3 regions of the Brevibacillus sp. LEMMJ03 genome follow, and region 2 is predicted to be linked to each of the others. Evidence: riboswitches for the same ligand, from Rfam matches in the RefSeq annotation. Region 2 holds a riboswitch; each other region holds the start of a gene.
What was found. Region 2 has a riboswitch for cobalamin ahead of FOI68_RS08310 (ABC transporter substrate-binding protein). Riboswitches for the same ligand answer to the same signal wherever they lie in the genome.
Positions count from the first base shown of each region.

Region 1: linked by a shared signal. The riboswitch ahead of cobO (cob(I)yrinic acid a,c-diamide adenosyltransferase) and the one ahead of FOI68_RS08310 (ABC transporter substrate-binding protein) in region 2 are both predicted to bind cobalamin.
Region 3: linked by a shared signal. The riboswitch ahead of FOI68_RS09975 (energy-coupling factor ABC transporter permease) and the one ahead of FOI68_RS08310 (ABC transporter substrate-binding protein) in region 2 are both predicted to bind cobalamin.

Region 1 is NZ_VKJN01000002.1:366,718-373,798, forward strand. Features, by position in the region: gene cobJ (precorrin-3B C(17)-methyltransferase) at 1-610, opposite strand, end outside; gene cbiB (adenosylcobinamide-phosphate synthase CbiB) at 638-1,606, opposite strand; gene FOI68_RS04350 (histidine phosphatase family protein) at 1,700-2,281, opposite strand; gene cobS (adenosylcobinamide-GDP ribazoletransferase) at 2,287-3,027, opposite strand; gene cobU (bifunctional adenosylcobinamide kinase/adenosylcobinamide-phosphate guanylyltransferase) at 3,024-3,587, opposite strand; gene cobD (threonine-phosphate decarboxylase CobD) at 3,560-4,669, opposite strand; gene cobO (cob(I)yrinic acid a,c-diamide adenosyltransferase) at 4,669-5,217, opposite strand; cobalamin riboswitch at 5,421-5,634, opposite strand; gene FOI68_RS04375 (hypothetical protein) at 5,726-6,247, opposite strand; gene FOI68_RS04380 (M23 family metallopeptidase) at 6,332-7,081, opposite strand, start outside.
Region 2 is NZ_VKJN01000005.1:55,956-63,036, forward strand. Features, by position in the region: gene FOI68_RS08300 (heme ABC transporter ATP-binding protein) at 106-906, opposite strand; gene FOI68_RS08305 (FecCD family ABC transporter permease) at 903-1,985, opposite strand; gene FOI68_RS08310 (ABC transporter substrate-binding protein) at 2,052-3,062, opposite strand; cobalamin riboswitch at 3,301-3,504, opposite strand; gene FOI68_RS08315 (M24 family metallopeptidase) at 3,521-4,615, opposite strand; gene FOI68_RS08320 (alpha/beta fold hydrolase) at 4,775-4,978, shown strand; gene nikC (nickel transporter permease) at 5,097-5,990, opposite strand; gene FOI68_RS08330 (ABC transporter permease) at 6,003-7,013, opposite strand.
Region 3 is NZ_VKJN01000006.1:111,179-118,259, reverse strand. Features, by position in the region: gene ald (alanine dehydrogenase) at 1-1,061, shown strand, start outside; gene FOI68_RS09980 (quinone-dependent dihydroorotate dehydrogenase) at 1,391-2,479, shown strand; cobalamin riboswitch at 2,569-2,760, shown strand; gene FOI68_RS09975 (energy-coupling factor ABC transporter permease) at 2,910-3,671, shown strand; gene FOI68_RS09970 (energy-coupling factor ABC transporter substrate-binding protein) at 3,672-3,959, shown strand; gene cbiQ (cobalt ECF transporter T component CbiQ) at 3,956-4,747, shown strand; gene FOI68_RS09960 (energy-coupling factor ABC transporter ATP-binding protein) at 4,751-5,590, shown strand; gene glnA (type I glutamate--ammonia ligase) at 5,743-7,081, opposite strand, start outside.

The sequences.
Region 1 (7,081 bases), on a different contig from region 2:
GCTCCCGATAGGCGCTTTTGACGATGCCGACCGGGGTGTCGGGCGAGCGGTACTGGAGCAGGATGCGCTGCGCCTCCACGATTTGACGCGTCCGCCGTCCGCTGCGCGGGTTGTACAGGGCGATGACGAAATCGGCCTGCCCCGCCGCGTCGATCCGCTTGGCGATCAGTTCCCACGGCGTCAGGTGGTCGCTCAGGCTGATGGTGCAGGCGTCGTGCATGATCGGCGCCCCCAGCAGGGCCCCGCAGGAGTTGATCGCGGAGATGCCGGGAATCACCTCCACCTCCACGCCGTTCGCTCGCGTCCAGCCCTGTTCCACCAGCACTTCGTAGACCAGCCCGGCCATGCCGTACACGCCCGCGTCGCCGCTGGAGATCACCGCCACCTTTTTGCCCGCTTCCGCCTGCCGGACGGCTTCCCTCGCCCGGCTCACCTCTTCCGTCATGCCGGTGCTGACGATCTCCTGACCGGTCAAGAGGCCGCGGATCAAGTCCACGTAGGTGGTGTACCCGATGATCACGTCACTTTCCTCGATCGCTTCCCGGGCCCGCTTGGTGATGTGGTCGAAACTGCCCGGCCCAAAGCCGATGACAAACAATTTTCCGCTCATGAGGAGCCTCCTTTCCATAACGCGTCCCTATTCGCCCGTACTCACGGATATCCCGAAGGCCGCCGCCATGCAGACGACAAGCCCCAGGACCGACACCAGCTTCATCAGCCGGACCGCCGCGCCGATGTCGTCCGGGCGGAGCGGCCGGAGGGGATTGCCCAGTTTGGCCCGGTTAGACGGCACGCCCTGGTAGTAGTTGAGTCCGCCAAGCTGCACGCCGAGCGCACCCGCCACGCCCGCTTCCGGCAGTCCGCTGTTGGGGCTGGGGTGCAGCCGGGCGTCGCGCCGGATCACCGCCCAGCACTGGCGCCAGTCCAGCCGCATCAGCCAGCTTGCGGCGACGAGCAACAGGGCGGTCAGGCGGGCGGGCAGGAAGTTGAGCAGGTCGTCAAACCGCGCCGACGCCCAGCCGAGATTGCGGTACTTCTCGTTCTTGTAGCCGACCATCGAGTCCAGGGTATTGGCCGCCCGGTAGGCCATCGCCAGCGGCGCGCCGCCCAGCGCGGCGTACACCAGCGGAGAGATGATCGCGTCGACGATGTTCTCCGCCACCGTCTCCACCGCCCCCCGGCAAATCTCCGGTTCGTCCAGCCGCTCCGTGTCCCGGCCGACGACCATGGAGAGCGACCGGCGCGCCGCCTCCCGATCACCTGCCCGGAGGTGATGAAAAACTTCCATGCCGGCGTCGGCCAAGCCTTTGGTGGCAATCGTGGCGGAAATCAGCCAGACTTCCAGGGCGACGGCCAGCCAGGGATGGACCCTTCCCGCCGCGTACAGCAGTGCCCAGGTGACAACAAGGCTGCCGCCTGCGATCAACAGCGGGAACAGCAGGCCGGCCGCTTTCAGGTGCTCTTCCCGCTTGACCAGCGCGCGCAGCAGCCGCTCCAGCCGCAAGATGCACCAGCCCATTCCGACCACCGGATGCGGCAGGCCGCGCGGATCGCCCACCACCCGGTCTATCCAGTACGCCGCGAGCAAAATCAATGCCTCGTTCATCTCGTCCCTCTCTTTGTTTCCACTCACGGAAGTTCCGTTCTTTTTCCCGGACGGGAGGCAGGCAAGCTCCAATCTCCCGCATCTCCCGCCTGCCTAGCGCCGCACCGACGCCGTCCAGCGGCTTCCGTCCCACTCGGCGACGAGGACGGCGCCGTGGCCCACGCCGTCCACCTGCCAGTAGCGGCCGGGATCGTTTTCCACCCAGGCCGCCTGAAACCAGCGGATGACGCCGCCGTGGGTCACCAGGCAGACCGTATCGTCCATGGAGACGGACTTCATCAGCCGCATCAGCCAGCGATCGACCCGCTCCCCCAACTGGGCCAAGGTCTCCCCGCCGGGCGGAGCGCAGTCGAACGGATTGTCGTACCAGCGGCGGGCGTGCTCGCCGTCCCGGGCCATCAGCTCGTCATAGGTAAGCCGCTCCCACGCGCCAAACGACAGCTCGCGCAGAGCGGGAACGGCCCTGGGCTCCAGTCCCCAGACCGCTGCCAGCCGTTCCGCCGTTTGCCGGCAGCGGAGCAAATCGCTGGTGTACAGCGCCGACGGACGTTCCGAAGCGAGCAGCCGGGCCACCTGCTCCGCCTGGGCGCAGCCGTGCTCGTTCAGCGGCACATCGCTGTGTCCCAGGTAGCGGCCGGCGCGGTTCTCCTCCGTCTGTCCGTGCCTCACCCACATCCATCTCACGGCCACCAGCTCCCAATCAGGATGAGCAGCATCACGGCTTCGGCACTCTCGATCAGGGCGCCGTAGCAGTCGCCGGTCAAGCCGCCCAGCTTGCGGGCGACGGAGCGGGCAAACAGCAGGCTGGCCGCGAGCGACAGCAGGACGGCAGTCACCGCCCGGACGTCGGCGATCCACCAGCCCAACGCCAGCACCAGCAGATAGCCGATACCGATGTGCCAGGGACGGAGCGCCTCGCCGACGCTTTTGCCGATGCCCTTTTCCCCGGTGACATACGGCCAGCAGCGGATCGCCAGCAGCACATGCGTGCGGGCGGCGGCGGGCACCAGGAACAGACAGACGCTGAGACCCGCATGGTCAAGCTCGGCCAGCGCCGCCGTCTTGACCAGAAGCAGCACGATCGCCGCCAGCACCCCCATCGCGCCGGTCCGGCTGTCTTTCATGATTGCCAGCATCTGTTCCCGCGGCCGGCTGCTGCCCAGACCGTCGGCCAGATCCATCCAGCCGTCCAGATGCAGCCCGCCGGTGATGTAGACCCAGCAGGCCATCGTCAATACGGCAGCGGTCAGCGGCGCAAACGCCCACAAGGCCGCCTGATGCGCTCCCCACAGCACAAGGCCGATCACCAGCCCGACAGCCGGGTACCAGGCGACGCTCTTCTTCCAGGCTTCTTCCGACGGGCGCAGCCAGGGAACAGGGATGCGGGTAAAAAACGACAGTGCATGAAAAAACGCGTTCATCCTTTAATCCTCCAGGGAATGCCGGCCAGGACGGCGTAGACGGTATCGGCCCGTCTGGCGGCCAACTGGTTGACGTCGCCCAGCACGTCGGCAAACCAACGGCCCAGCTTGGTCATCGCGACGCCGCCCAGACCCACCTCGCTGGTCACGGCGATCACGGTCCGGCCGCCGCTGCAGGCGGCATCCAGCCACAGCTCCGCCTCGTCCATGAGCGCCCGCGAGATCGCTTCGTCCCGCCAGGACGCTTCCGGCACGCTCATCAGCCGCGTGCTGATCCACGTCGACAGGCAGTCCAGCAGCACCACCGGATACCTCTCCATTTGGGGAAGGGCAGCGGACAGGGTGCCGTTCGTTTCGGCCAGTCCCCAATCTCGGGGTCGCCGCGCCCGGTGCCGCTCAATCCTTTGCTTCATTTCCTCGTCCCATACCTGGCCGGTGGCCACGTACAAGACGGGGCTTCCCGCCTGTGCGGCCAGTTCTTCGGCGAAGCGGCTCTTTCCCGAGCGGACGCCCCCGGTCACCACGATCAGGCTCAGCGCCGCTCCCTCCTTTCGCTCCACACGTCCCGCAAGGCCGCCAGCAGGCGGTCGTTTTCCTGCCGGGTGCGGACCGCGATGCGAAAATCACCGGGCGTCAAGCCGGGGTACATGGCGCAGCTGCGAATCAGAATGCCCCGTCTGCCCAGCATCTCCTGCAGTCCCGCCGCCGTCAGCCCAGCCGGACAGCGCACGAGCAGAAAGTTGGCCTCGCCCGGCCAGACGCGCCAGCCCAACTCCTCCCCGATGACGCCGGACAGATAGGAGCGCTCCTCGGCGATCAGCCGCCTGGTTTTTGCTGCGTAGTCGGATTCCTCCAGACAGAGCTCCCCGACCGCAAGCGCCAGACTGTTGACGCTCCAGCTCACCTGCTTTCCCCGCAGCCGTTCGATCAGCGCGGGAACGGCGACGGCGTAGCCGAGGCGCAGCCCGGGGATGGCGAACATCTTCGTCAGCGAGCGCATCACGAGCACGCGCGGAAACCGGGAAAGCCTGTCGGCCAGCGTAAACTGCCGCTCTTCCGCGACAAAGTCGAGAAACGCCTCGTCGACCACCAGATGCGTGTCCGTCTCGACCGTCCAGCCGGCCATCTGCAGCAGTTCGTCCGGTTCATACAAGAGGCCGGTCGGGTTGTTGGGAGAACCGACAAAGACGAGGTCCGCCCGTTCAAACAGCCGGTACAGTTCCGCCTCATCCGGCTTGAAGCCGCGTTCTTCCCGGCCCGGGCACGCCAGCACGCGGGCGCCGAACTGCTTGGAAAGTTGGGCATATTCGGAAAAGCAGGGCGTGACGATGCCGACCGTCTTTGGCTGCAGCGCGAGGATCGCCAGGGCCATCGCCTCGGCCGCCCCGTTGGTCGGCAGAAGCCACGACGCCGGCAGGTTCAGCTTCGCCGCCAAGGCGCTGCGAAACGACCGGTGCCCCGGATCGGGATAGTGAACCACCTGGGGCAGCGCCTCCCGCAGTCCTTCCAGCACGCGGGCTGGGGGGCCCAGCGGGTTGATGTTGGCGCTGAAATCCACAAATCGCCCGGCTTCCACGCCGAAGCGCTCCGCCGCCGTGACCAGATCGCCGCCGTGGCCGAACACCTCCAGCACGTCCGTCATCAATACTCCACCCCCAGGACTGCGGGGATGCCCTCGTCATAGTAGTGCTTGACCGCTTTCATCTCCGTCACCAGATCGGCGATCGCCGTGATTTCCGGCCGCGCGTCTCGTCCCGTAATCACCAGATGCACGTGGCGCGGCCTGTTCTTGATCGTGTCCAGCACATCGTCCAGCGGCAGCACGTCCGCCACGGGAAAACGATCAATCGCCAGCGCGTTGTTCAGCTCGTCGAGAATCACCACGTCGTACTGGCCGCCCATTACCTGCTCCTTGGCGTAGCGCCACGCTTCCCGCAGGGCGGCGCGGTGCTCCTCGGGCGTTTTGGTCCAGGTAAAGCCGACGCCTTTCTGCACCATCTCGATTCCCAGCCGGTCAAACACGATCTTTTCCCCGTAGGTGCGCTCCGGCGACTTGATAAACTGAACCACCAAGACGCGCTTGCCGCGCCCGGTCGCCCGTACGGCCAGCCCGAGTGCCGCCGTCGTCTTCCCTTTGCCGTCCCCGGTGTACACCAGGACCAGTCCCCGCTTGTTGTCGGGTTTGTTCATCGGCCCGTTTCCTCCCCTCTCGCCGGCCAACCAGGGACGCGACGCCAAACGGTCCGCTCCCTGTAGGCCATCGCAAACACCGTTCACATTTTCTTTCCAGAAACAACAAAAAACGCCTTGCTTTCCCTGGAAACCAAAGGAAGCAAAGCGTCGACACGACGTCCACGACAATCCTCACCTTTTCCTTTGACCCGAAGGAAATCAGTGCACACGCAAAACAGGCAGGTCTCCTGGCTTGAGGATCGCCGCTTTCCTTCTCCTTCCCACTCCCGCTGGAGCAGTGGATGGCTGTCGCCGTGAAGGAAAACTCCCCTCTTACAGTGGCGGGACCGCGTTGGATTTTCACCAAACTTCCCTTTTAACTTCACCCACCCGGAAGCGTCCGCGCAGGTGAAGACCTGTTTGCTCCGTATGAAGCTGTCTGTGCCGCACATGACTGGCACTTGTCTCCATCATAACAAAAGTGGCCGTGGATAGGAAGGAAAAAGCGGGGGTTCAATGGGCTGTCTTATTCGCTGCGAGTTGTCGTGCCGTCTGGATTCATGATTTCATCCTCGATGGTTCCATTCACATTGGAGTAAAAATGTAGATCGTGATTCGGGCCTTGAAGGTAAGCGATGGTGTACAGGTACACCCGTTCATCTTTCCAGCCGATGAAGAAAGCTGCTCCTACTTTTCCACTGCGAATTCCTTCTTCATCAATGACATGGTCGGGCACCGAAGGCTGGTAATCCTCCTCTGTGAAGAAGCGGTACAGCCAGAATTCTTCACAGCCGTTTTCGAGATCCCCCTGGTCATCCACGAGAACGTAACGGTCTCCGAACAGTGCGGCGACTTCTTGTTTGGATGAGCCGATTTTTACGTTGTCTTTTATCCTGGCAACGGTTTGCAGCACATCTTCTTCACGAACGGTCTGCCTTTCTGGTGAGGATACGAAGATTCTGTCAAACGAATCAATGGTATAAAAGGTGACCAAGATCGCGGCAATGGCTGCGGGAAGAGTTAGGTATAGGTACGTTTTTCTTTGCAAAATGGTTGTCCTCCTTCGTTATTGAATAGAAAATGTAACACTCTCACGCTTTAAGTCATGAGAGTGTTTTTAAGTGGAGTTAATCTAGGATTTACCCAAAATTTTCTTTTCTCTTTCAGGCGACAATGAAGTCTTCATAATCTTATTAATATCTTTTTCTGTTAATTTGAAATATTTTTTAAAGTTTGTCATTGTACGCTCTGACTCCTCAATAGAGTCCATCCATCTAAAAAATTCGTCCTTACCAACGTAATCGATAAGTAAAAAGTCGAAGAAGTATTCCGGATCGTCGAACTTTTCCTCGTGTTGTCCTTGTGTATCTCCCCCAAGATCTATATTTAATAGTGAAGGTCTCTTTTCGGGCCAAAAAACCCAGGGAGAAAACGTATCGTAATCACCCGGATAAGTCATTCCTTTTGCATTTACATCGAAGTGTAAATGGTAACCAGTGGCTCCACTTTTACCAGAGGTAGCAATTGTTGTACCTTTGCTTACTGTTTTATTAGTTGTAAACTTTAACGTTCCGGGCTCCAAATGCAAGTATCTTGTAATTAGGTTTTTTCCGGTATCCGGATCAATATCATTGTGTTTGATCGTCATAGCATACGTTACCTTGTCGGAATAAACCCCACTTTGAATCACCACACCTGATGCGGTTGCAAAAACTGGTTCTTTGGTAACTCCAATATCTATTCCCTTGTGCCAACGCCAGCCCACATCACCATAGTCATCCGTAATCGTATCATCGGTTGTAGGCCACGCCCATCTCATGTTGTAGTACGGATCATCAGATCCCAACACTTCCACTGCTTCATCTGTTCCCACCTTAGTAGC
Region 2 (7,081 bases):
CGCCTCCCTTCGTGTGCATTCACCTGTTTAGATGCGGCCGGCCGACGGAATGTTACAACGTTTATGGCGAAAAACGGGTCCAGGTGCGCGGAAGTACGTCTTACGTCACCTATGCCAGACGGCTGCCTGACTGCCGCCCGTCCGCTCCGGCATGAAGAAAATGTGCGGCTTCCCCGTCCGGGGGTGGATCATCACGTCCGCTTCCACGCCGAAGACGTCGCGGATCAGCTCCGGCGTGAAGACCTTCTCCGGCGTGCCGGAGGTGACGATCCGTCCCTCCCGGATCACGTAAAGACGGTCGCAGTACATCGCGGCCAGGTTCAGGTCGTGCAGCGCGGCGAGGACGGTGACCCGCAGCGTTTTCAACAAATCCAGCATGTGCAGTTGACATCGAATGTCCAGATGGTTCGTCGGTTCGTCCAGGACGAGCAGCTTCGCCTGCTGCGCCAGTGCCCTGGCGATCAGCACCCGCTGTTTTTCCCCGCCGGACAGCGACAGGTAGCTTCTCTGCGCAAACGCCTGCATCCCCACCCGGGACAGCGCCTCCTCACAGATTTGTTGATCCTCGGAGGTATCCGCCTCCCAAAACCGCTTGTGCGGAAATCGTCCCATCATGACGATTTCGGCCACGGTGAAGTCGACTTCCATCGAAGACTCCTGGCGCACCACGGCCATCCGCCGGGCCGCCTGCTGCGGCGACAGCCGGTAGAGATCATCGCCGTCCAGCGAGATCAGCCCGGCGTCCGGCTTCAGCACGCGGTAGATGCTCTTCAACAGCGTCGACTTCCCGCTCCCGTTCGGGCCGATCAGGCCGACGAGCTCCCCTGTCCGGACCTGCAGGCCGACATCGTGGAGCACTGCTTTTTTGTCGAGCGTCACGGAAAGGTCTTGGGCCGTCACGTTCACCGTCCATCACCTCCAAACGAATAGGAACTGCGGCGCATCAGCCAGAGAAAGAACGGTCCGCCGCACAGGGCCGTGACGATCCCGATGGGAAGTTCCTGCGGCGCGAACGCCAGTCTGGCGATTACGTCGGCCCAGACGAGAAATACCGCTCCCAGCAGGGCGCAGACGGGCAGCACCCGCCGATGGTCGGAGCCGACGACGATCCGCACGATGTGAGGCATCATCAGCCCGACGAATCCGATTGCGCCGCTGATGGCCACCATCACGCCGGTCAAAAGCGCGGTAATCACGAGCAGCCCCTTGCGGAACCGTTCCACATGCACCCCCAGCGTGCGGGCGGTCTCCTCGCCCATCAGCATGGCGTTCAACGACCGGTAGCGGGTCAGAAGAAACGCAAGCCCGGCGGTCACGGCAGCAGCCGGGAGGGCGAGAAACTCCCATTTGGCGCCGGCCAGGCTGCCCGTCATCCAGAACAGCACGGCCTGAATGCCGTGTTCTTGGGGAGAGGAAAAGACGAGCAGGCTGGTCGCGGCGGACAAGACGGCAGACACGGCGATGCCCGCCATCAGCAGGCGAACGGTGGCGTTTTGCCCGCCGAGCCGGGAGAGGAAAAAGACCAGCAGGAGGGCGCCAAGCGATCCGGTAAACGCGCCGACGGACAGGGCGTACTGGCCATACAGCCCGAACGCGCCAAACAGCATGACCGACGCGGCCCCGACAGACGCCCCCGAGGAGACGCCCAGGATGTAGGGATCGGCAAGGAAATTGCGGACGAGCGCCTGGATGGCCGCCCCGACTACGGAGAGGCCGGCCCCGACGAGGGCGCCAAGCAGGACGCGGGGGAGCCGAATCTCCCAAATGATCGTCTCTGCCGCCTTTGACCAGTCGGGCTGCACCCATTCGCCGAAAAACGGCAGCCTGGACAGGGCAATTCCCCAGACCGTACGGGGATGGATGTCAACCGAGCCCAGCGTGACGGCAAACGTAACGGACGCCAGCAGGAGAGCCGTCAGACCGACGAGAACCGCGCAGAACCACCCCCGGCCTCTCTCCCCGATGAAAAACGCTGCTTTCCGCAAACCAATCCCTCCTGTCGAATGTGGTGAGGCGGCGGGAGAGGACGGCTCCGTCCCGCCCGCACGGCCTTAGTCTTGAAACTTCTCCGGATAGAATCCTTTGGCGAGCGCCTCCAGGGCCATTGGCGCCCGGACCCCCTCTGCCGCCGCGGAGAGAGGGAGGACGATCAGCTTCTGGTTTCGAATGGGCGGCAGGTCGGCCAGCTCTTTTTTCGACAGCAGCAGCTCCCGTTTTTGCTCGACGGTCTTGTCGCCGTAGTCGACGATGACGATCACGTCCGGCTGCCGGTTGACAACCTCTTCCCAGTTGACGGTGGCCCAGCCCTTGGGGATGTCGTCGAAGATGTTTTTGCCGCCCGCCATCGCGATCAAGCGGGTCATGTAGTTGTTGGCGGCCGTCAACGGCTGATCCTCCCCGCTGTCGTAGACAAACACGCGCAGCGGTTTTTCCGGCTGTCCGATCCGCTTGGCGATCTGCTCCATCCGTTCGTTCATCCGGGCGATCAGCTCGTCCACCTTTGCTTCCACGCGGAAAATGCGGCCGATGTTGCGGATGTCCGTGTACACGTCTTCCAGTGTGGGCGACGTCATGTTGGAGGACTGATGCAGATACGCCTTGATCCCCAGCTTCTCCAGCTCTTCCACCGTGCCCACCGCTTTGTCGGTGAAGGCGCTTTTCCATCCGGCGTAGACGAAATCCGGTTCCGCCGCCAACAGCACCTCCTTGGACGGGTATGTCTTGGACAGCACGGGGATTTTTTCATACGCTTCCTGGTATTCCGGCAAAATGCGGTCGTCCAGATAAGCCGTTCCCGCCATCCTGTCCGCCAGACCCAAGGCCAGCATGATTTCCGTCGTGTGCTGATTCAGCGTGACGGCCCGTTTGGGCGGCTGTTCAAAGGTCAGCACGCGATCGCCGTTTTGAACGGTAACCGGCTGCGCCGCTTCCGCTGCTGCAGGCTCTGCGGCCGGTTGCTGTTGACGGTCGTCCGGGTGGGAACTGCCGCACGCCGACAGGAGAAGGGCAAGCAGCACTGTTTTGACCAGCCAAAAGCGGGAATTGAAACGAAATTTTTTCATGACACGTCCTCCTCTGCATATTTGATAATCGCAATCATTACGTTTTATACAAAACCTCCATGATACGGTCTCGCCCGCTCGTTGTAAACCTTTTTCCCACGTGTTCCGCAGCAACAAAAAAGCATCCCCCGTGTTGGACGAGAGATGCCAGTCTGCATGCGGACACGACAAAAGAACAGACGCGGGGCGCCTTTTCTTTCCGTTCCCTGCTTTCCACACATCCCCATCCTCGTGGGTTGAGCGTGATCGCTTCACGGCAGGTCTCCTGGCTTGGGTTCATCGCCCCCTGCACCTTCCCATCTCCCCGAATCAAGCGAGACAGTGGCTGTCGCAGGGCGCTCCCCGTCACAGTGGCGGGACCGCGTCGGACTTTCACCGAACTTCCCTTTTAAGCGCCCGGGCGCACCTGCACCCGGACGGCACCGTGAAACGCGCTATTCCGTTTTTTCGTCTGAGCCTTACCCGATGACGGTCAGCTGTTTCGGGAACTGCGTCAATACCTCGCTGCCGTTTTCCGTCACCAGCACGTCGTCCTCGATCCGCACGCCGCCCACGCCGGGGAGGTAAATCCCCGGTTCGATCGTGAAGACCATGCCGGGACGAAGCACTGCCTGGTTTTGCCCGTGAACCGACGGATACTCGTGGACGTCCATGCCCAACCCGTGGCCCAGACGGTGCATGAAATACGGGCCGTACCCTTTCTCCTCGATCACGCGGCGAGCCGTCTGGTCGAGGTGAGCCAGCGTGACGCCGGGGCGCACCTCGGCGATGGCCGCTTCGTTGGCCGCGAGCACCGTCTCGTAGATCTCCCGGAGCTGCGGGCTGATCTCGCCGACCGCAAAGGTGCGGGTGATGTCGGACACGTAGCCGTCAGCCGCCACGCCCAGGTCAAACAGCAGCAGTTCTCCCTCGCACACCTGCCGGCTGCCCGGAGTTCCGTGCGGCAGCGCCGATTTTTCCCCGGCCAGCACTATCGTGTCAAACGACGGCCCGTCCGCCCCCAGCCGCTTCATCTGGTACTCCAGTTCGGCGACGATCTCCATCTCGGTGACGCCCGGTTTCACTTTTTTCAGGCTCTCGCGCAGCGCCTCTTCCACCAGCCGTACGGCGTGCTTGATGCGGGCCACTTCCTCCGCCGACTTGATCAGCCGCATTTCGCGGAGCGGCTCTTCCACATCGGCGTACCGCGCTGCCGCCACGACCGCGCTCATCGCTTCGAAGCGCTCCACGGTCATGTGGCTCTTTTCGATGCCCAGCCGCGTCAACCCGGCGGGCAGCGCCTGTTTCAACACGTCGTACGGATTGTCCGTATCGGTATGCGTCAGGATCTGCTTGACGCCGGACGCCGCCTCGGCCGCCGCTTCGCGATCTAGCGCCGGGACGATCAGCGACGGTTCGCCCTGCGCCGGGATGATGAGGCCCATGAACCGTTCGTGGGGTTCCGTAAAAAAGCCGGTCAGATAGTAAACGTGTTTGGGCGAGGTGATCAACACCGCGTCCAGCTCTTCCTTTTCCATATACGCGCGCAACTGCTGCATGCGCTCCTGGTACAACTCGCTCACCCTGCTTTCTCTTGGTTTCTACTGCGAGGATACCATGTCCCCGGGAAAAAAAGAAGCGGACGGGCAAAAAAAACCGACGCCCGCACCCTGTGCCGGCAGTACGCGGCGGGCCATCGCTACCGCTGCACCGAACGGCTGCCGGAAATTCGCGTGCCGGCGCTGCTCGTCTACGGCCAGCAGGACAAGCGGATGCACGCGTACGGCCGGCTGCTGGCCAAGCGCCTGCCCCATGCCCGGCTGGTCCTGATTCCCGGCGTCACGCATCAGGTCGTCACCCGGGGCGCCGATGCGTGTAACGAACGGTGCCGGGCGTTTGTCCAATCGGTTGGACGCGAGACTGTCGATGTAAGGTGAGCGCAGAGGCATCCGTCCGGTTGGGTCTTTGCATGGACCCGGCGGATGAAGCCGAAAAAGGCTGCCGCCCATGCAAAAAGGCTGCCGAGCACCTCGACAGCCGGACGGGTTGGCTTTTTCAGTGTTTCATCCGCGGGTCCAGCGCGTCGCGCAGACCGTCGCCGATCAGGTTGAAGCCGAGCACCGTCAGCATGATGGACAAGCCGGGGAAGATGACGGTCCACGGCGCTTTTTGAATGTACTGGCGGGAGTCGGACAGCATCAGTCCCCACTCCGGCTGCGGCGGCTGCGCACCCAGTCCGAGGAACCCCAGGGCCGCCGCTTCGAGAATCGCCGTGGCGATGCCCAGCGTGCCGGTGACGATGATCGGCGCCAGGCTGTTGGGCAGGATGTGCTGCAGAATAATCCGCGAGTTTTTCGATCCGATCGCCTTCGCCGCCATGACGAACTCTTCCTCTTTCAGGCTTAACACCCGCGAACGGACCAGCCTCCCGTAGGTGGGAATGTTGACGATGGCGATCGCCAAAAGGGCGTTTTCCAGCGACGGGCCGAGCATCGCCACAATCGCGATGGCGAGCAGGATGCTGGGGAAGGCCAGCATGATGTCAAACAGCCGGGAGATGATCATGTCCACCCACCGGCCGTAATAGCCGGCGAGCAGGCCGAGAAACGTGCCGGCGATCACCGACCCGATAACGGAGAACAGCCCGACGCGCAGGGAGATTTGCGCCCCGTAGATCACCCGGGTAAACACGTCCCGCCCGTTGTAGTCGGTCCCAAACCAGTGCTCGGCCGACGGCGGCTTGTTCTTGTCGATCAGCTCTCCCTTGTCGTATGCGTAGGGGGTAATGTACGGAGCCAGCAGGGCCAGCAGCACAAACACGAAAATGATGACGAAGCCGGCGATGGCCATCCTGTTTTTGCGGAGCGTCCGCCAAGCGTCGCGCCAAGGAGACGAGACCGGCTCGTCGGGTTGCTGCACGCGTACCGTTTCCACATGGGTTTCTGCCATAAGACGTCCTCCTTAGCGGTATTTGATGCGCGGATCGACGTAGGCGTAGAGGAGGTCGACCAACAGGTTGATCAGGACAAAAATGGTGGCGATCACGAGAATGCTCGATTGAATGACGGGATAATCGCGGTTTCCAATCGCCGTAAAAATGTAGCGGCCTACGCCGGGCCAGCCGAAAATCGTCTCGGTCAGGACGGCCCCTCCGATCAACAGCCCCGTCTGCAGCCCGACGATGGTCAGGACGGGAATCATCGCATTTTTCAAGGCGTGCTTGTACACCACGAAAAACTGCCCCAGCCCCTTGGCACGCGCCGTCCGGATGTAGTCGGCGCGCATGACTTCCAGCATGCTGGAACGGGTGATGCGGGCGATGATCGCCATCGGGATGGTCCCCAACGCGATGCTTGGCAGAATCAGGTGCTGGATGACGTCGCGGAGATGATCCCAACGTCCGGCCAGCATCGCGTCGATGATATAGAAATGCGTAATCGCCGTTACGGGATCACGCGGATTGTCGCGTCCAATGGAAGGCAGCCACTTCAACTCCTGGGCAAACACCCACTGCTCCATCAATCCCAGCCAGAATACGGGCATGGATACGCCGATCAACGCGATCAGCATGCAGATGTAGTCAAACCACGAGTTTTGCTTCCAGGCCGAAATGATTCCGGCATTTACGCCGATGAAGACGGCAAATATCATGCTGACCAGCGTCAATTCGACCGTGGCGGCCAGGTACGGCCCCATTTCCTTGGCGATGGGGGCCTTGGTGTGCAGCGAGTCGCCCAGGTCTCCTCTGAGAATGTCCCACAGGTAGTGGAAGTACTGCACGTACCAGGGGTTGTTCAGCCCGAGCTGCTGCCGCAGCTCCTCCAGAGCTTTGGGACTTGCCTTTTCCCCCAAAATGGTCAGCGCCGGATCGCCGGGGATGGCGTGAATAATGGCAAATACAATCAGCGACATGCCAAACAGCACGGGAATCAGCATCAACAATCGTCGAATGGTGTATGACAGCAAGGCCATCTCCTCGCTTTCCTTCGCGTTTTGCACATGAGAGAAGGGTAAGAAGAAGGGTTCCTCTTACCCTTTGT
Region 3 (7,081 bases), on a different contig from region 2:
GCGTGGCTGCACTGGTGCAAAACGGCCACACGGTTCGCATCGAAAACGGTGCCGGCCTGGGCAGCGGCTTTACCAATGACGATTACACGGCGGTTGGGGCGCAGATCGTCGCGACGGCGGCGGAAGCCTGGGCAGCCGATATGGTGATGAAAGTAAAAGAACCGCTTCCGTCCGAATACGGCTACTTCCGCGAAGGCCTGATCCTGTTTACCTACCTGCACCTGGCGCCGGAACCGGAACTGACCCGCGCCCTGATGGAGAAAAAAGTGGTGGCGATCGCGTACGAAACCATCCAATTGGACAACGGCGCACTGCCTCTCCTGATGCCGATGTCCGAAGTGGCCGGCCGCATGTCCGTGCAAATCGGCGCGCAGTTCCTGGAGAAGCCGTACGGCGGCAAGGGCGTGCTGCTCGGCGGCGTGCCTGGTGTGCAGAAGGGTGAAGTGGTCATCATCGGCGGCGGCATCGTCGGCACCAACGCGGCCAAAATGGCGGTCGGCCTGGGCGCCAACGTCACCATCATCGACGTGAACGCCGATCGCCTGCGCCAACTGGAAGACCTGTTCCAAGGCCGCGTGCAAACGCTGATGTCCAACTCGTTCAACATCGCCAACGCGGTGAAAAAGGCGGACCTGCTCGTCGGCGCCGTGCTCATCCCGGGCGCCCGTGCGCCTCGCCTGGTGACGGAAGAGATGGTCAAAACGATGGCGCCGGGCTCCGTGATCGTCGACGTGGCCATCGACCAGGGCGGATCCATCGAAACGATCGACCGCATCACCACCCACGACAACCCGACCTACGAAAAACACGGCGTGATCCACTACGCGGTCGCCAACATGCCGGGCGCGGTGGCGCGCACTTCCACGCTGGCCCTGACCAACGTGACCGTGCCCTACGCCGTTCAGTTGGCCAACAAGGGCTACCGCCAAGCGATCCTGGAGAACCGCGCGCTGGCCAAAGGGGTCAACGTGATCGACGGCAAAGTGACCTACAAGGCCGTCGCCGAAGCGCACAACCTGCCGTACGTCTCCATCGACGACGTGCTGCTGGTGAAAAACTGACCGGGCCGGGACGATCCCAGCCGACACAGCACAACCGTGACCAACTGCCTGCCCTGCCGATCGGGGCGGGCAGTTTTTTTTGCCGGGAGATCGGGTTTGAGAGAATACAGGCATAGGGAATGAGGATAATAGTTGCTAAAGGCGCCGGCTGCCGGCAGGCAGGAGGAGTTGTGACGGAATAGCCGCCTGCTGCGGATGGACCAGTGTCTTCCCTAGATATTGGCAGAAGGTTTTCCGTAACCGGAGGGAAAGGGTACTTCTCTCGTAGTGCGTACCCTTTTGCAAATATGGTATGCTACTAGGCAGTAGAACGAGTGAGGAGTGCAGCGATGTATCAACTGGTCAAAAAGTTCCTGTTTCAGATGGACGCGGAAGAGGCGCACGAGAAGACCATACACGTGCTCCGGTCAGTGGAAAACTCCGCACCGGGCAAAAGCATCCTGAAGATGGTGTACCAGTTCCGCGACGAACGTTTGGAGACAAAGCTCTGGGGCATCCGCTTTCCCAATCCGGTCGGACTGGCCGCCGGATTTGACAAAAACGCCGAAGTCTACCACGCGCTGGCTTCGCTGGGCTTCGGGTTCGTGGAAGTGGGCACGATCACGCCGCAGGGACAGCCGGGCAATCCGCAGCCGCGGCTGTTCCGCCTGCCGGAGCAGCAGGCGGTGATCAACCGCATGGGTTTCAACAACTACGGCGCCTACACCGCCTCGCAAAACCTGGTGGACTACGCCTATGCCGACATCCCGATCGGCATCAACATCGGCAAGAACAAGCTGACGCCCAATGAGGAAGCGGCGGCCGATTACAGCAAGTGCCTGGACCTGCTCTATCCGTACGGCCATTACTTTGTGATCAACGTCAGCTCCCCCAACACGCCCAACCTGCGCGATTTGCAGGAGTCGGAAAGCCTGCGGGCCATCATCCGCGAAGTGAAGGCCAAGGCGTCCGAACTGGAGATGCGCGGCGTCAAGGCGAAGCCGATCCTGGTGAAGGTGTCGCCCGACATGGCGGACGAGCAGATGAGTGACGTGGTCAGGACCGCGGTGGCCGAGGGGGCGGCCGGCATCATCGCCACCAACACGACGCTGTCCCGCGATGGGGTGGAGAGCCATCCCTACGCCGAGGAGGCGGGCGGCTTGAGCGGAAAGCCGCTGGAGGAGCGGTCCACCGCCTGGGTAAGAGAAATTTACCAGGAAGTGGGGGACAAGGTGCCGATCGTCGGAGTGGGCGGCATTTTCACCGGCGACGACGCCTACCGCAAGATTCGCGCCGGCGCCAGCCTGGTGCAGGTGTACACGGGGATGATCTACCGCGGGCCGGGCATCGCCCGCCAGATCAACAAACGGCTGGTGCAGCTATTGAAGCAGGACGGGTTTGCCCGCATCAGCGACGCGGTGGGCGTGGACGCGCGATAGCGCACCTCAGGGCAAAAGCGATTCTCCCCTTTTGCTTTCGCGGGGGTTCGTATATAATGGACGCAAACGTCCAAGAAAATGATGGAAAACGGAATACAACGGAGCTAGGTGCCCTTATGCATATAAGGGGTAACAGGGAATCGGGTGAAAATCCCGAGCGGTCCCGCCACTGTAACCAGGGAATTCTCTTTTGACAGGCCACTCGCCGGTCACCGGACGGGGAAGGCAAAAGAGCGTGATGATCTGGAAGCCAGGAGACCTACCTAGCTGCCGCACCCAAAAGCCTTCGAGGAAAGGAGAGGTGAGCCCAGGCAGTACGACTGTTTCGTTTCGGGAGTAGTCGTCTATTGACATTGCGCAAAGCTCATCCGGCCGGATGAGTTTTTTTCTTGGACGTTCGATGTCGAACCAGATAGGGAGAGGATGCTGAATGAGCCGTTCGCGTTCGCTGATGAGCGGATTGCTTGTGACCGGATTTGTCCTGTACGTTTTGCTGAATGAACCCGAGACCGGATACGCCATGCACATCATGGAAGGCTTTTTGCCGGTGGGCTGGTCGCTGTTCTGGTGGGCCGTGTTTCTGCCCTTTTTCCTGCTGGGCCTGAGCTCCATCAAGCGGCTGGTCCAGGATAACCCCGAATTGAAGCTGTTGTTGGGCGTGGCGGGGGCGTTTACCTTTGTCCTGTCTGCGCTGAAAATTCCGTCCGTGACCGGGAGCAGTTCCCACCCGACCGGGACGGGCCTGGGAGCCATCCTGTTCGGCCCGCTGGTCATGTCGGTGCTGGGCACCCTGGTGCTGCTGTTCCAGGCCCTGCTGCTCGCCCACGGAGGCTTGACCACGCTGGGCGCCAACGCGTTTTCCATGGCGGTGGTCGGGCCGTTTGTCGCCTACGGAGTGTATCGGCTGGTGCTTCGGGCCAACGGCGGCCAGCGGCTGGCTGTCTTCCTGTCGGCGGCCCTGGCCGACCTGAGCACGTACGTGGTGACGTCGCTGCAGTTGGCGCTGGCGTTTCCGGCCGCTTCCGGCGGTGTCGCCGCCTCGTTCGCCAAATTTGCCGGCATCTTCGCGCTGACGCAGGTTCCGCTGGCCGTAAGCGAGGGGCTGCTGACGGTGCTCGTCTGGAACTGGCTGCAGTCGTACAACGCAAAAGAGCTGATGCAGCTGCCGCTGCTCAAACGGGAGGGGATGTAAATGAAACGCTGGTCCAACTGGGTGCTTTTGCTGCTGGTGGCGGTGCTGGCCGCGCTGCCGCTGGTATTGGTGAAAGATTCGGAGTTTGGCGGGGCGGACGGCGCGGCGGAAGAAGCGATCAAAGAAGTGGCCCCCGGCTATGAGCCGTGGTTCCAGCCGCTGCTGGAGCCGCCGGGCGGCGAGACGGAGAGCCTGCTGTTCGCCGTGCAGGCCGCGCTGGGCGCCGGATTTATCGGATACGCAATCGGCCTGTACCGAGGCCGGTTGAACAACAGCAAGGAACAATGATCGGGCAGTTGGATGCGCTCGCCTACGCCAACCGGCTGCGCCGCCTGTCACCCGGGCGCAAGCTGCTGTTTGCCCTGGCGCTGATGCTGATCGTCCTGGCCAGCCATCCGCCCGTGCAGCTCGCCGCCTTTGTCTGGATCAGCGTCTGGATCGTCGGCTACGCCCGCATCCCCTGTCGCGTCTACCTGGTCGGCCTCGTTCTCGCGCTGTCGTTTTTGGCGGCGGGAATGCCGGCCCTGTTGGTGGAAGTGGCGCCTGTAACGGGGTGGGGCAGCGGCGCGAATGTCCTGGCCGCCTGGCAGTGGGGAGGCTGGGTGGCCTATGTGACAACGGACGGCGTCGCGCGGGCGGCGACCCTCTTGTGCCGCTCCCTCGCGGCACTGTCGTGCTTTTATTTCGTGCTCTTTACCGTGCCGTTTGCCGAGCTGCTCCAGGTGCTGCGCCGCATCGGCCTGCCGGCGGTGCTGACCGATCTCGTGATGATCATGTACCGCTTCGTGTTTGTGTTTCTGGAAACGGCAGCCTGGCTGCGGACCGCGCAAATAGCGAGGGGCGGTTATCAGGGAGTTCGCGCGGCGCTCCGCGACACCGGCAGGTTGGTTACCCGGTTGTTCGGAAGAGCGATGCTCCGGTATCGGCAGGTGTACCTGGGCATGATGGCGAGAGGCTTCACGGAGGACTTTCGCGTCGTCGGCCTGTCGGCACATGTCCGCTCCAAACGGCACGAGCGGGAGGCGCTGGCCGGATGCGTGCTGCTGGCGGCATGGGAATGGTGGATCGGAGGATGAGACGTGACAACGCATGTGCTTGAGTTTGCCGACGTGCATTACACCTACCCGGGCGCCCGCCAGCCGGCGCTGAACGGCGTGACGCTGGCCGTGCCCGCCGGCCGGAGATGCGCGCTGCTCGGCCGCAACGGCTGCGGCAAGTCGACGCTGTTTCTGCATGCGAACGGCATTTTTCGCCCGCAAAAGGGACAAGTCCTGTGGAAAGGCGTCCCGATCAGCGCTCGCCGGGCGGAACTGCAGGCGCTCAAACGAAACGTGGGCCTTGTGTTTCAGGACCCGGAACAGCAGTTGATCGCCGCCACCGTCGCCGAGGACCTGTCGTACGGGCTGTGCAACCTCCATCTGCCGGAAGACGAGATCAAGGAAAAAGTGCGGCGGACACTGGAGGCGTTCGGGATGAGCGAGTGGGCCGACACCCCGGTGCACCATCTGAGTCTCGGCCAGAAGCGGCGGGTGGCACTGGCCGGCGTGATGGTGATGGAGCCGGAACTGCTTTTGCTGGATGAGCCGACGTCCTACCTGGACCCGTGGCAGACGGAGGCCTTTGTCCGCGAGCTGGAGCGCATCCATGCGGCAGGCACCACGATTGTGATGGCGACGCATGACCTGGATTTCGCGTTTGCCTGGGCGGACTGGGTGTTTGTGATGGACGCGGGGCGGCTTGTGCTGGCCGGGGAGCCGGAGCGGGTCTTTGCCTGCCGGGACATCCTGGCCGACTTGCGGATGAAACCGCCCGCCGTACTGGAGCTGTGGGAAGCCATCCCCGGCCATGTGAAAGAACGGCTCGGCCGCGGCCTGCCCCGGACGCCGGGCGAACTGGCGGAGCGGCTGCGTTCGCTGTAACGAAGCGGCTGAAACCGTTGGCCGTTCGCATGACGCTTTTTTGACGCGAAAAGACCGAGGGACTGTGCCTCGGTCTTTTCGTTTCTCGCGGCAGATTCGGTTTTTCGCGGTTCCGGATCGAAGAGGAACCGGTTCGCCGTGCGGGCCCCGGCTTACAGATCATAGTACAGTTCGTATTCCTTCGGATTGACGGTGCGTTCCACCTGTTGGATTTCGCCGCGCTTGAGGGCGATCCAGCTTTCGATCACGTCGCGGGTGAAGACACCGCCTTCCAGCAGGAAGTCGTGGTCGCGTTCCAGCGCGTTCAGCGCTTCTTCCAGCGAGCCGGGTGCGCTCTTGATCTCCTGTTTCTCCGCATCGGAGAGGTCGTAGATGTTGCGGTCAACCGGCCCGTAGCCCAGTTCGCGCGGGTCCAGCCTGCGCTTGATCCCGTCCAGGCCGGCCATCAGCATGGCGGCGAAGGCCAGGTACGGATTCGCCGTGGAGTCCGGGGTGCGGAACTCGATGCGAGCCGCTTTCGGCGTCACGGCAGCCACCGGAATGCGGATGGCGGCGGAGCGGTTCCCTTTGGAGAAGACCAGGTTGACCGGCGCTTCGTAGCCGGGCACCAGCCGTTTGAACGAGTTGGTGCTCGGATTGGTCAGCGCGATCAGGGCCGGCGCGTGATACAGGATGCCGCCGATGTAGTAGAGCGCCATTTGGCTCAGATTGGCGTAGCCGCCTTTTTCGTAGAAGAGCGGTCGTTCGCCGTCAAACAGGCTTTGGTGCACGTGCATGCCGCTGCCGTTGTCGCCGACGATCGGCTTCGGCATGAAGGTGGCCGTTTTGCCGTGCTTGGCCGCCACGTTGCGGACGATGTACTTGAACAGCAGCAGGTTGTCGGCCGTGCGCGTCAGGGTGTCAAAGCGGAAGTTGATTTCCCCTTGGCCGGCGGTGGCCACCTCGTGGTGATGGCGCTCCACTTTCAGGCCGGCTTGGGTCATCAGTGTGCACATCTCATTGCGGATGTCCATCTGCGTGTCGGTCGGCTGCACGGGGAAGTAGCCGCCCTTGTTGCGTACCTTGTAGCCCAGGTTCTGCCCTTCCTTGCCGGTGTTCCAGAACGCTTCCTCGGAGTCGATGTGGAAAAAGGAGCCGGACGGTCCGGAAGCGTAGCGGACGCTGTCAAACAGGAAGAACTCCGATTCCGGGCCGAAGTAGGCGTCGGTGGCCAGGCCGGTCTGCTTCAGGTAGGCCTCCGCCTTCAGGGCGATGCCGCGCGGGTCGCGTTCGTAGGGAGTGCCGTCCGGATTGCAGATGTTGCAGACGATGTTCAGCGTTTTCGCTTCGACAAACGGGTCGATAAACGCGCTGGCCGGGTCGGGCATCGCCACCATGTCGCTTTCCTCGATACCTTTGTACCCGGTCAGGCTGGAGCCGTCAAAGGCGACGCCGTTGAGGAAGGTCCCTTCGTCAACCGCGTAGGCGGGGATGGTGACATGATGCTGGCGG